Regions from separate parts of the Bradyrhizobium sp. UFLA05-109 genome, predicted to be linked through region 1. Evidence: riboswitches for the same ligand, from Rfam matches in the RefSeq annotation. Region 1 holds a riboswitch; each other region holds the start of a gene.
The links. Region 1 has a riboswitch for cobalamin ahead of Q3C01_RS18880 (ribonucleoside-diphosphate reductase subunit alpha). Riboswitches for the same ligand answer to the same signal wherever they lie in the genome.
Positions count from the first base shown of each region.

Region 1 (3,203 bases):
ATCGTTGACGATCGGACCTGTGTGCGGCGCCTTGTTGACGTAATTGATGGCGCCGCCGGTCGCGCCGAGGCCCGCCACCAGCGAGTCCGGTCCCTTGATGATCTCGACCTGCTGCAAGCCGGCCACGTCCATCGGACGACCGGTCATGGTCGACGGCCCGATCGGGATGCCGTTATAGAGGGTGCTGATCTGGTCGCCGGCAAAGCCGCGCATCGAGAAGATGGCGGGCGCGCCCGGCGCATCGCCGCCGATCACGCCCACCGCCGCCTTGGCAACTTCGGTCGTCGTCCTTATGCCCTGATCCTGCATCGTCTGCTGGCTGATCACCTCGACGGTCGCCGGCATTTCCCGCGCCGTGATGCCGAGGCGCGATCCGGCCTCGGTGACGACATTGGTATTCAGCGGCGTCGGGGCGGCACCATTCTGAGGCTGGGTCGTCGGAGTGGCTGTAGCTACGGGTGCCGGCTTGCGTGCAGCAGCACGGCGCACAGCACGCGCGTCCTGATTGTCGGCGCTGACCGCGCGCGGCCGCTTCGGAGGCGGAGAGACCACCACCGGCTCGAGCTCGGATTTATCCCGGGCCGCAGTCTGCGCAACGGCAGCCGTCGATGGCAGCAGCGATGAAAGAATTGCGATCAGGACCGGAGAAACCGCGGTCGAAGAAAGATAGCGGCGCGAGGTGCGCTGATGATCTGGTGCGGCACCATGGTAGTAGCTGAAATTTTTCACGTAAGCGCTCTGCGGCGAAGCAACGAACCGTCACCGCGGTCGCCTTGGCAATCTACCTTCGCCCCTTGCGGTAGATGCACCGGCTACTCTTCACGACACCGAGGCACCCCGCCCGACGCGTTCGCGCATGACCATGACCGGTAGCAGGTTTCCTGGCTCGCGGGTCATCGCCTCCGACCACCTTCCCAGAGCCCCGATGGCGCTCCAGTGGTTTGTTGGTCGTCGGCTATCCGCTCACAGTTGCGGGGGCAGCCGCGGATTTGTCCGCCAAAACGGACGCACCGCATTCCCTTGAAGAGTCCTTGCGGACACCACCGCTGAAAAAACTGGCATCCGCGGACTGGGCGCGTCAACGCGTGGTCACCATCACGTCCGTGCCAAAATGTCGCAGTTAGAGAAGATGGCTACTCGAGCGTGGCGCGCCGGCAACTATGCGTCCAGTATTCCCTACTCTCGGCTCGGACCGGTGAGGAACGGATTGCGCATGCTGGCCGAATCGCGAGATGCGGAACGAAGGGCGGCAAAATTCCCGCATTCCACAAGCAAATCGGCGAGCGCGACTTGATCACTCATTGACACTTCGCTCCGAATATCTCCATATATGGGTGTCACGGTCCTACTGCGTCGCAAGATGTAGTGGCTAAGAGGGAAGCCGGTGAACTGCGCGTTGTGCGCGGAATTCCGGCGCTGCCCCCGCAACTGTCAGCAGCGAGCTGCTTCCGGACAACGTCACTGGTGCGCCTGCGCCGGGAAGACAGGAAGCAAGCAACGACCTGCGAGCCAGGAGACCTGCCGTGACGATCTGAACGTCCACGGGCGGGGTGTCCCGGCGGTCGCTTGCACGCACCGTCCGGCAACGCATCTGCCGGCGTTCCGGCAGCGTCCTTCCTTATCGCCCCGTCCAAACACAACGCGCGCATCACGGGGCCCTTTGATGTCACTGAACCTGCACGACGCGGACACCGCTTCCGCACCCATCATCCAGTTGCGTCCACAGTCACTTGCGGCAGCTTCCAGCGAGCCGGCCATGCAGATCATCCGCCGCAACGGGAAGGTCTCGCCGTTCGATTCCGCCAAGATCGCGGTCGCAATGACCAAGGCTTTCCTTGCGGTAGAGGGCAGCACTGCGGTTGCTTCGCGCCGCGTTCACGAGAGCGTCGAGCAGTTGACGGCCGAAGTCGTGGCAGCCCTGATGCGCCGCGCAGGCGAGGGGCGCACCTTTCACATCGAGGACGTGCAGGATCAGGTCGAACTCGCCTTGATGCGAAGCGAGCACCATAAGGTCGCCCGGGCCTACGTGCTCTACCGCGAGGAACGGTCCCGCCAGCGCGCCGAGGAAGCGGCCGCGCAGCCGGCGCCCGTCGCCGCACCGACCCTTCACGTCACGCTGCCGGACGGCTCGCGCGTCGGTCTGGACACGCGCCGGCTCGAGCTGATCATCAATGAGGCCTGCGCCGGTCTCGACGGCGTCTCCGCAGCCCCCGTGCTGGCCGAAACCACCCGCAATCTCTACGACGGCATCAGCCAGGACGAGCTGGCGCTGGCCTCGATCATGGCCGCGCGCACGCTGGTCGAGCAGGAGCCGGGTTATGCCTATGTCAGCGCGCGCCTGCTGCTCGACAAGCTCCGCGGCGAGGTGCTGTCGCATGTCCATGGCGTTACGTCGTCGGCCTCGCAGGCCGACATGGCGACGCGCTATGCCGAATACTTTCCGGCCTATGTGAAGGTCGGCATCGCAGCCGAACTGCTCGATCCCGAACTCGCCCGCTTCGATCTCGGCCGCATCGCTGCGGCGTTGAAGCCTGAGCGAGACTTGAACTTCCAGTTCCTCGGCCTTCAGACGCTCTACGACCGTTATTTCCTGCATCAGCAAGGCAAGCGGATCGAACTGCCGCAGGCCTTCTTCATGCGCGTGGCGATGGGCCTGGCAATTCGAGAGATCGACCGCGAAGCCAAGGCGATCGAGTTCTACGATCTCTTGTCATCGTTCGACTTCATGGCCTCGACGCCGACGCTGTTCAATTCCGGCACGCTGCGCCCGCAGCTGTCGTCCTGCTTCCTCACCACCGTATCGGACGACCTCGATGGCATTTTCAAGTCGATCAAGGACAATGCGCTGCTCGCAAAGTACTCCGGCGGTCTCGGCAACGATTGGACGCCGGTGCGCGGCCTCGGAGCCCACATCAAGGGCACCAACGGCGAAAGCCAGGGCATCATCCCGTTCCTGAAGGTGGCCAACGACACCGCGATCGCCGTCAACCAGGGCGGCAAGCGCAAGGGCGCGGTCTGCGCCTATCTGGAGACCTGGCACGTCGACATCGAGGAATTCCTCGATCTGCGCAAGAACACAGGCGATGACCGCCGTCGCACCCACGACATGAACACCGCCAACTGGGTGCCGGACCTGTTCATGCAGCGGGTCGACGCCGACGACGAGTGGACGCTGTTCTCGCCGGACGAGACGCCCGATTTGC
Region 1 is NZ_JBBIAR010000023.1:123,998-127,200, forward strand. It holds gene Q3C01_RS18875 (TonB-dependent receptor) at 1-639, opposite strand, end outside; cobalamin riboswitch at 855-1,060, opposite strand; cobalamin riboswitch at 1,324-1,540, shown strand; partial or broken gene Q3C01_RS18880 (ribonucleoside-diphosphate reductase subunit alpha) at 1,664-3,203, shown strand, end outside.

Region 2 (3,203 bases), on a different contig from region 1:
GCAACGTCGAGAACGCATCCAGCCGTTCATCGTCGCGACCATCCGCCGGCAACACGGCAAGCGCGATTCCGCGGTCTTTCGCCAGTTGATGCAGGGCCGCGAGCCCATAGGCCCAATAGGACTCGCCGCCGATCAGGCGCACCAGAATGCCGCGCGCTTGCGACAGCGTCCGCTCGATATAAGTGTCGATCGACAGCGGATGACGCAGCTCGGCGAGATTGGCGAGCCGCAGCGACGGCAGGCCAGCGCGCCCTCGCCGCCAGCCGGCAGCGAACGCGGCGAGATCGGAATCCGAGAACGAGAGCACCACGAGATCGGCCGGGTCCTGCCCGATGTCCCTTGGCGTCGCGGTCTCCTCCAGACCACGGCTCTCGCGGAAAACGACGTGCATCAGATGCCGAGTCCTTAAATGCCAAGCCCTGCCTTGATCGCCGCCTCGTCGATATCGCCATGCTCGCCGATCACGACCAGCTTCGATTGCCGGGGAGACGCGCCCCAGGGCTGATCGAACTGGTGCCGAACCCGCTCGCCGACCGATTGCAGCAACAGCCGCATAGGCTTACCCTTGACCGCGATATAGCCTTTTGCACGCAACACGTTCTGCTCGCGCGCCAGCCGCTGCACCGAGGCGATCAGCGCCTCGACGTCGACGACCTCAGGCAGATCGATCACGACGGAGTTGAAATCGTTGTGCTCGTGCTCGTCCTCGCCGTCGTGATGCGATGGGCGCGCGGCGAGATCGTCTTCGGCCGCCGCTTCAAGGCCGAGGATGACGCGCAGATCGACCGCGCCGTCGACCACGGGGAGCATAGGCACCGGACGCGGCATCTCCGCTGCGATCGCCGCCTTGGCTGCTTCGAGGCCTGCCGCACCTGCGAGGTCGGCCTTGGTCAGGAGCACGATATCGGCGCAGGCGATCTGGTCCTCGAACACCTCCGACAGCGGCGTCTCGTGATCGAGATTCTCATCCGCCGCGCGCTGCGCTTCCACCGCATCCGGGTCCGGCGCGAAGCGTCCGGCTGCGACCGCCTCGGCGTCGGCCAGCGCAATCACGCCATCGACCGTGATCCGCGAGCGGATTTCCGGCCAGTCGAACGCCTTCAGCAGCGGCTTCGGCAAGGCCAGCCCCGACGTCTCGATCAGGATGTGATCCGGCCTCACCTGGCGCGCGAGCAGTTGTTCCATCGCTGGAATGAAATCGTCGGCCACGGTGCAGCAGATGCAGCCATTGGCGAGCTCGACGATGTTTTCCTCAGGGCAATTGGCATCGGCACAGGATCTCAGGATCTGGCCGTCGACACCTTCACTGCCGAACTCGTTGACGAGCACCGCGAGCTTCTTGCCGTTGGCATTGCTGATCAGATGCTGGATCAGCGTCGTCTTGCCTGATCCCAGAAAACCCGTGACGACCGTGACCGGGACTTTTGCGAGCGTGTTCATTCGGCGGCCTCCGGCACGACGGCGATGGGGGGAATGCGGGCAAGCGATTGCTTGCGGAAGATTTCGGGACGGCTGCGCCATGGCACGATGCCGTCGGGCGCTGCGGCGTAGGCCGAAGCGCCTGCGATCACGTCGTTCGCATTGGCATCCGACAGGCGGCCATAGACATAGGACCATCGACCGGGCGCGCTGAGAGCTACCGAGCAGCCCTGGCTACAGGCCGACAGGCATTCGACGGGAACCAGGTTGACGCCTTCGGGCACGCCGGCGTCGAGAATCGCGGCATGCAGCCGTGCGCCGGGCGTGGTTTCGCCTTCGCCGAGTGTCTGCCCGGCGCGGCAGGTGATGCAAACGTGAAGTGTAACGGCCATCGCCCCTTCCAGGATATCTGCGGGAGGCGATGAGGCGCACGAACCGCTCGAGAGAGGGTCCGTTTCCCCGTCGCGGAACACCCCGTCCGCCGGTCCAAAAACATTGGCGCTGGCAGGTCTCCCGGCTTGCGGAGCAGGGTTTTTCCCTTCGATCCCCGCCTTCCCGATCCCCCATGGGATCAGTGGCTTCGGGCATCTCTCCGGTCACGGTCGCGGGGGCGGCTGCTTTTCGAACACGAATCTTGCCGATACGAGCCCTATCGCATTCCCTCTTCGCCTGTCGTAGGACAGGAACCAACGCTGGCCCACCATTTGCCCATGGCCGCCACTTGTCAAGCCGAAGGACCATTTCAGATGACGCCTGAACCGGATACCCCAGCGGTGGACAACACCGACGCCCGGCATGCTGCGAAAATGGCGAAAATCAAGGTCGCCCGCGACAAGATCATGGCGACCAAGAGCGGCGAAAAGGGACTGATCATCGTCCATACCGGCGCGGGCAAGGGCAAGTCCTCCTCCGCTTTCGGAATGATCGTTCGCTGTGTCGCACATGGCTTCCCTTGCGCGGTCGTCCAGTTCATCAAGGGCGCGTGGGATACCGGCGAGCGGCGGCTGCTCACCGGGCATTTTGGCGATCTCTGCCAGTTCCACGCCATGGGCGAAGGCTTTACCTGGGAGACGCAGGACCGCGCCCGGGACATCGCCGCCGCGCGCGCCGGCTGGGAGAAGGCGAAGGAGCTGATATCGGACGAACGCCTGCGCATGGTCGTGCTCGACGAGATCAACATCGCGCTGCGCTACGACTATCTCGATATCGCCGAGGTCGTCGATTTCCTGAAAACGCAGAAGCCACCGCTGACGCATGTCGTCCTCACCGGGCGCAACGCCAAGGACGAGCTGATCGAGATCGCCGATCTCGTCACCGAGATGACGCTGGTGAAACATCCGTTCCGCTCCGGCATCAAGGCGCAAGCGGGCGTCGAGTTCTGAGACTTCGATGGCGCGCGCATTGATGATCCAGGGAGCGGGCTCGGACGTGGGCAAGTCGCTCGTCGCCGCGGGCCTTGCGCGTGCCGCAAAGCGCCGCGGCCTGCGCGTGCTCCCGTTCAAGCCGCAGAACATGTCGAACAATGCGGCCGTCACCGTCGACGGCGGCGAGATCGGCCGTGCGCAGGCGCTCCAGGCGCTCGCCGCCGGCGTCGAGCCGCACACCGACATGAATCCGGTGCTGCTCAAGCCCGAGACCGATGTCGGAGCGCAAATCATCGTGCAGGGCAAGCGCATCGCGACCGCACGCGCCCGCGACTACGCCGCGATGAAGCCTTCGCTGATGGGCGCCGTGCTCGAAAGCTTCGAACGGCTGAAGGCGCGCACCGATCTCGTGCTGGTCGA
Region 2 is NZ_JBBIAR010000110.1:18,799-22,001, reverse strand. It holds partial or broken gene Q3C01_RS42715 (cobaltochelatase subunit CobN) at 1-391, opposite strand, end outside; gene cobW (cobalamin biosynthesis protein CobW) at 406-1,440, opposite strand; gene Q3C01_RS42705 (DUF1636 family protein) at 1,437-1,811, opposite strand; cobalamin riboswitch at 1,906-2,125, opposite strand; gene cobO (cob(I)yrinic acid a,c-diamide adenosyltransferase) at 2,166-2,801, shown strand; gene Q3C01_RS42695 (cobyric acid synthase) at 2,809-3,203, shown strand, end outside.
Region 2: it holds a riboswitch for cobalamin, as region 1 does, so the genes downstream of both, Q3C01_RS42705 (DUF1636 family protein) here and Q3C01_RS18880 (ribonucleoside-diphosphate reductase subunit alpha) in region 1, are expected to answer to the same signal.

Region 3 (3,203 bases), on a different contig from region 1:
TGCCGAATGATAGGAATGGGTGACAAAGGCAGTGTCTGCGTCGGCCGGGACGCGGTCAAGTCCGTGAATGGCTAGGCGACCTTCGCGGCCGGCTCTTTTGCTGCCTTGATGCGCGTTACGCTGCTCTGACCATCGATGCTGACAGGTACCTCGCCCGCGACGGTGGCGCGACGAACGACCCGATGCTGATCGCCGTAATCGTTCACCGCGTAGTGTTGTGTGGCGCGATTGTCCCACATCGCTACATCGCCTTCCTTCCAGCTCCAGCGCACGGTGTTTTCGAGCGCAGTGATATGAGACTGAAACAGGTCAAACAGCTTCTGGCCATCGTATTTCGGGATGCCAACAAAACGTTGCACGAGGGCGCCGAGCAGCAGCGTGCGTTCGCCGGTCTCGGGGTGGACGCGCACGACTGGATGCTCCGTCTGATAAATCGTTTTGGTGAAGACTTCGTCCAAGTGTTTCTTGTCGAGCTCACTGGCGCGGGGCAGTATTGCGTAGTCGAAGGCATTGCTGTGAACGGCCCAGAGCTTGTCCGCAAGCCGTTGCAGCGGCGGCGCCAGGTCGAGGTAGGCGGTGACGGTGTTTGACCAGACTGTATCCCCACCGAATGGTGGCATCACAACGCCTCGCAGCACCGCGATTTTAGGGTAGCCATCGACGAAGGTGCCGTCGGTGTGCCACAGGTCGGCCCTGCTGCCGGCGCGGACCGAATCAAGCTCGATGATCGACGCCGTCCCCTTAATGGCACCGAGCGTCGGATGACATGCCGGACTTCCGAAACGAAGAGCAAAGCGCTCCTGCTCGGCGTCGTCGAGATGACCCTGGTCGCGAAAGAAGATCACCTTGTTCTCGAGCAGAAGCTCGTTAATTGCGGCGATCGTTTGGTCCGGCAAATCGCCCGACAGCTTGATGTTTCGGATTTCTGCTCCGATGCGCGCTCCGCGTTTGACGATGTCGGCGCGGGGAATGACATTGTCCGACAAGTCCGTTGCATTCATAGCGGCACTCTCCAAATTCGCAGTTTTTGTTCGCCAGACCAGCTGTTCAGCTGTGTTAGGAGCTCTTGAACGCCAAATCGCTGGATAGTGAGATCCGTCAAACTCCGCGTGACGGCATCGAGCCACCCTCTTGCTCTCTCTTTACGGGGTCTGCGACAGGTGAGGTGTGGCCGACGTGACGGTCATTCATCCATGATTGACTGATCTGCCAGGTCGATCAATTGCTAATATTGGTAGTTGACCGGAGCACAAAGCTTTACGCTCCGCAGGACGATCGCTGCAGAACGTTGCCGCCCAGTGCCGATCGAACAAGAAACTCATGGTGTTGCAGGGCATGAGAGGCCGTTATACCCGGCAGAAAAGGTGGTCCTCCTCCGAGGTTGACGTACCGCCTCGCTTGCAGATAAATCGGAGGCGTCGAGGTTCTCCAGGTCTCGCTCGATCTGGAGCTAAGAGGGAAGCCGGTGCGCTCACGATCCACTCAGGATTGAGGTAATGCCGGCGCTGCCCCCGCAACTGTAAGCGGCGAGTTTGCATCCATACGTGTCACTGAAGCAGATGCTTCGGGAAGGCCGGATGCAGGCGATGACCCGCGAGCCAGGAGACCTGCCCTGACAACATAATCGTCCACGGGCGGGGTGTCCGGTGGTACGCCAAGCAGCAGGCGCTTTCGCGGCCCTCCTGCCCGCGTCCGCCATGGCCTTTGCCCCCACCATGATGGGGTTAAAGCTATGTCTATTCTCTCACTTCCTCTCGCAACTCTCGGCATGCCACGTATCGGTCCACGCCGCGAACTCAAGTTGGCACTGGAAGGCTACTGGGCCGGCAAGATCAGCAGCCGGCAGCTTCTTGAAGCTGCGGCCGGTCTTCGTGTCGCCAACTGGGCGCGTCAGCACTCGCTTGGCGTCAGCGTTATCCCGTCGAATGACTTTTCACTCTATGATCACGTTCTCGATACGAGCGCCATGGTAGGAGCCATTCCCGAAGCATATGGCTGGGAGGGAGGTCCCGTCTCACTGACGACGTATTTCGCCATGGCGCGCGGCTCTCAAGGCGGGGAGCATGAAGCAAGTGGCAGTCACACCCATGACGCTGGCGGGGCCGCCGCGCAGGAGATGACCAAGTGGTTCGATACCAACTACCATTACATGGTGCCAGAATTCCATAAAGATCAGACCTTCAAGCTCTCCTCACGAAAACCGATCGAAGAGTATGAGGAGGCAAAAGCCCTTGGCTATCAAACGCGTCCAGTTCTGATAGGACCGGTCACTTTCCTGAAGCTCGGCAAGAGCGCTGATCTGGCGTTTGATCCGATTTCGCTGCTCGATGATCTCGTGCCAGTCTATGTCGAGGTCCTCAAGGAACTGGCAAAACGTGGAGCCGATTGGGTCCAGCTTGACGAGCCGTGCCTGGTGCTTGATCTCAACGAGACCACGCGGAATGCGCTTCAGCGGGCGTACGGGTGTCTCGCCAAGGAGGTACCTGGCATCAAGATCATGCTTGCCACCTATTTCGGGGCGATCGGCGATAATCTGACGACCGCTCTAGGGTTGCCTGTGGCTGGACTGCACGTCGATCTTATCCGAGCGCCCCAACAATTGAGCCAGATTGAATGCGGTGCCCGCGCGGACCTCGTGGTCTCGCTCGGCCTGATCGATGGCCGCAACGTGTGGCGTTCCGACCTGTCGGCACTCATCGAGCGGCTCAAGCCCGGCCTTGCAAAGTTCGGCAAGCATCGCGTGCAGCTAGCGCCCTCCTGCTCGCTATTGCATGTCCCAATCGATCTTGAGCTCGAGACCGCTCTCGATCCGGACGTAAAGAGCTGGCTTGCCTTCTCGGTACAGAAGATCAGCGAGCTTGCAGTCCTCGCGAAGGCGCTCGCAGGCGACACGAGCGTCGCAGCCGCGCTGACCGCATCCGATCTTGCGGCGACCTCGCGCGAGACCTCCCCGAAAATCCACGACGCGATCGTTGCACGGCGAATGGAGGCGATCGACGAGGCCATGCGCCGCCGCACCAGCGCCTTTGCCGGCCGCGCCGATGTCCAGCGCAAGCGCTTTGGTCTGCCGCCCTTTCCAACGACGACGATCGGCTCGTTCCCGCAAACCGCAGACGTTCGCAACGCGCGCGCTGCTCGTGCCAAGGGCACACTGACCGACGCGCAATACGAGCAATTCCTCGAGGAGGAGACGGCCCGCACGG
Region 3 is NZ_JBBIAR010000019.1:76,779-79,981, forward strand. It holds gene Q3C01_RS16100 (TauD/TfdA dioxygenase family protein) at 72-1,001, opposite strand; cobalamin riboswitch at 1,405-1,629, shown strand; gene metE (5-methyltetrahydropteroyltriglutamate--homocysteine S-methyltransferase) at 1,733-3,203, shown strand, end outside.
Region 3: it holds a riboswitch for cobalamin, as region 1 does, so the genes downstream of both, metE (5-methyltetrahydropteroyltriglutamate--homocysteine S-methyltransferase) here and Q3C01_RS18880 (ribonucleoside-diphosphate reductase subunit alpha) in region 1, are expected to answer to the same signal.

Region 4 (3,203 bases), on a different contig from region 1:
GCGTCTGCCACGCTCGCGTCGCCCGCCAGTGCCCTCGCCAGCGTGGAGAGCTCGGCGATCTTCTGCACGGAGAAGGCCAGCCAGCTCTTCACGTCCGGATCGAGACCGGTCTCGAGTTCGAGATCGATCGGCGTATGCAGCAGTGAGCATGAGGGCGCGATCTGCACGCGATCATTGCCGAGCTTGCCGATGGCAGGCTTGTACCGCTCGACCAGTGCTGACAGGTTGGAGCGCCAGACGTTGCGGCCGTCGATGACGCCGAGCGAAATCACGAGATCGGCGCGGGCAGCGGATTCTATCTGGCTCAGCTGCTGTGGAGCGCGGACGAGATCGACGTGCAGGCCGGCGACCGGGAGCGACAGGGCGGTCGCGAGGTTGTCGCCGATCGCGCCGAAATAGGTGGCGAGCATGATCTTGATGCCGGGCACGTCCTTGGCGAAGCGCGCATAGGCGCGCTGAAGCGCGTTCCGCTCGGTGCCACTGAGGTCGAGCACCAGGCAGGGTTCATCGATCTGGACCCATTCGGCGCCACGCTTCGCCAACTCCTGGAGAACCTCGACATAGACTGGCAGCAGGCCATCGAGCAGCGAGACCGGATCGAAGGCTGCATCGTGGCTCTTGCCGAGCTTCAGGAAGGTGACCGGGCCAACCAATACCGGGCGCGTCTGATAGCCGAGCGACTTTGCCTCGTCATATTCCTCGATCGCCTTACGCGAGGAGAGCTTGAAAGTCTGACCCTTGTGAAACTCCGGAACCATGTAGTGATAGTTGGTGTCAAACCACTTGGTCATTTCCTGTGCTGTCGCGCCATGGCCATGATGGGCGTGACCGCAACTCGCGTCGTGTGTGTCGCCCTGTGATCCGCGTGCCATCGCGAAATAGGTCTTGAGCGAGACCAGGCCGCCCTTCCAGTCGTAGGCATCGGGGATTGCCCCGACCATGACGCTGGTGTCGAGCACCTGGTCGTAGAGCGAGAAATCGTTCGAGGGGATGATGGTTGCGCCGAGCGATTTCTGGCGTGCCCAATTGGCAGCGCGCAGGCCGGCTGCGGTTTCGAGAAGCTGTTGCTCGCTGATCTTGCCGGCCCAGAAGCCTTCGAGCGCGAGCTTGAGTTCGCGGCGTGGCCCGATGCGGGGCGTGCCGAGTGTTGCGACTGGAAGTGAAAGAGAAGTCATAGCTTTAACCCCATTGTGGTGGGGGCAAAAGGCCATGGCGGACGCTGGCAGGAGTGCCGCGATTGCGGCAGCTGCTTGGCGTACCACCGGGACACCCCGCCCGTGGACGATTATGCTGTCGGGGCAGGTCTCCTGGCTCGCGGGTCGTCGCCTGCATCCGGGCCTTCCCGAGGCTTTCGCCTCAGTGACACGATTGGATACGGGCTCGCCGCTTACAGTTGCGGGGGCAGCGCCGGCATTGCATCAGTCCAAATAGACTGAAAGCGCACCGGCTTCCCTCTTAGCTCCGGGTCAAGCGGGACCCGGAGAACCTCGACAGCTTCGATTATCTGCAAGAGAGGGGGCGCGTCAACCTCTCTCCGCTCACGTACACTGTGGCATGCCGGACGGAACGATCGTGCAAGCCCTTTTTAGGTAAGCCCTGTAATGACCGGAAAGCCCGGCCTCGCGAGGCCGGGCTTTTTGCATGCCTTGACCTTCGTCGGGATGGAAATCGGTACCGGGTTGTTCCATGCTCGCCGCAAACGCCTCGTCAAGAAGGCGCGCGCAGTCACCACCATCAGGGTAGGAAATCATGAAAAGAAGAGACTTCATCAAAGTCACCGGACTTGGCGCCGCAGGCGCCGCCACTCTCGCTGCTCCCGCTATCGCGCAATCGATGCCGGAGATCAAATGGCGCATGCCGACGAGTTGGCCGAAATCGCTCGATACGCTCTATGGCGGCGCCGAGATGATGTGCAAGATGGTCGCGGAGGCGACCGACAACAAATTCCAGATCCAGATCTTCGCCGCCGGCGAGATCGTGCCGGGCCTGCAAGTGCTCGACGCCGTGCAGAACGCGACCTGCGAGATCGGCCACACCGCGTCCTACTATTACTTCGGCAAGGACCCGACCTTCACCTTCGGCTCGTCGGTGCCGTTCGGCCCCAACATGCGCATCAACCAGGCCTGGTACATGCTGGGCGGCGGCCGTGAAGTGCTCAACGAGTTCTACAAGAGCTACAACGTGATCTCGCTGCTTGCGGGCAATACCGGCTGCCAGATGGGCGGCTGGTTCAGGAGAGAGGTCAACACGCTCGGCGACCTCGAGGGCATGAAATTCCGCATCGGCGGTTTTGCCGGCCGCGTGCTCCAGAAGCTCGGCGTGGTGCCGCAGCAGCTTGCCGGCGGCGATATCTATCCGGCGCTGGAGAAGGGGACCATCGACGCCGCCGAATGGGTCGGTCCCTACGACGACGAGAAGCTCGGCATCTACAAGATCGCGCCGCACTACTACTATCCGGGCTGGTGGGAAGGCGGTCCGATGCTGCTCGCCTTCGTCAACCTCGACAAATGGAATGCGCTGCCGAAGTACTATCAGAGCGTTCTGGAGCAGGCCGGCCACTACGCCAACAACTACATGATGTCGCGCTACGACCAGGCCAATCCGATGGCGCTGCGCAAGCTGCTTGCGAACGGCGCCAAGCTGCACGCCTTCCCGCCGCCGATCATGGACGCCTGCTTCAAGGCGGCGAAGGAGCTGCATGCCGAGGTCAGCGCGACCAATCCCAATTTCAAGAAGGTGTACGAGTCCCTGACCAAGTTCTCGAACGACGGCTACGCCTGGTTCCAGGTCGCCGAAGTCGGCTACGACATCTTCATGGCGCGTCGCTCGCAAGGCTGATCACGCCCACGGTTGCGGCTCGATCATTCGTCAAGCAGCGAAAACCGGTCTCGCAAGGCGAGGCCGGGTTTTTGCATTGGGAGGGCACTGCCTGACGCCCGTCGCGGCGCGGCTCCAATCGTCAGAACTGTAGGATGGTCGAGCGAAGCGAAACCCATCATCAGGCATTGACGCGATATGCGATTCAGCACGATGATGGACTGGTCAGGGCCTTTCCTGCGGTAATGTCTTCAGCGCGTATCGTCGGCAGACATGTCGAACTCTCTGTGTGCTTAGCGGCTTATTGCCAAGGGCAGCGCGTCGATGAAACGTTGGATTCCGAGGATCGCCAAGGCCGGCTTGCTTGCAGTGACCATCCTGGTGGT
Region 4 is NZ_JBBIAR010000070.1:34,904-38,106, forward strand. It holds gene metE (5-methyltetrahydropteroyltriglutamate--homocysteine S-methyltransferase) at 1-1,175, opposite strand, end outside; cobalamin riboswitch at 1,281-1,505, opposite strand; gene Q3C01_RS36200 (hypothetical protein) at 1,539-1,769, opposite strand; gene Q3C01_RS36205 (TRAP transporter substrate-binding protein) at 1,750-2,838, shown strand; gene Q3C01_RS36210 (alpha/beta fold hydrolase) at 3,142-3,203, shown strand, end outside.
Region 4: it holds a riboswitch for cobalamin, as region 1 does, so the genes downstream of both, metE (5-methyltetrahydropteroyltriglutamate--homocysteine S-methyltransferase) here and Q3C01_RS18880 (ribonucleoside-diphosphate reductase subunit alpha) in region 1, are expected to answer to the same signal.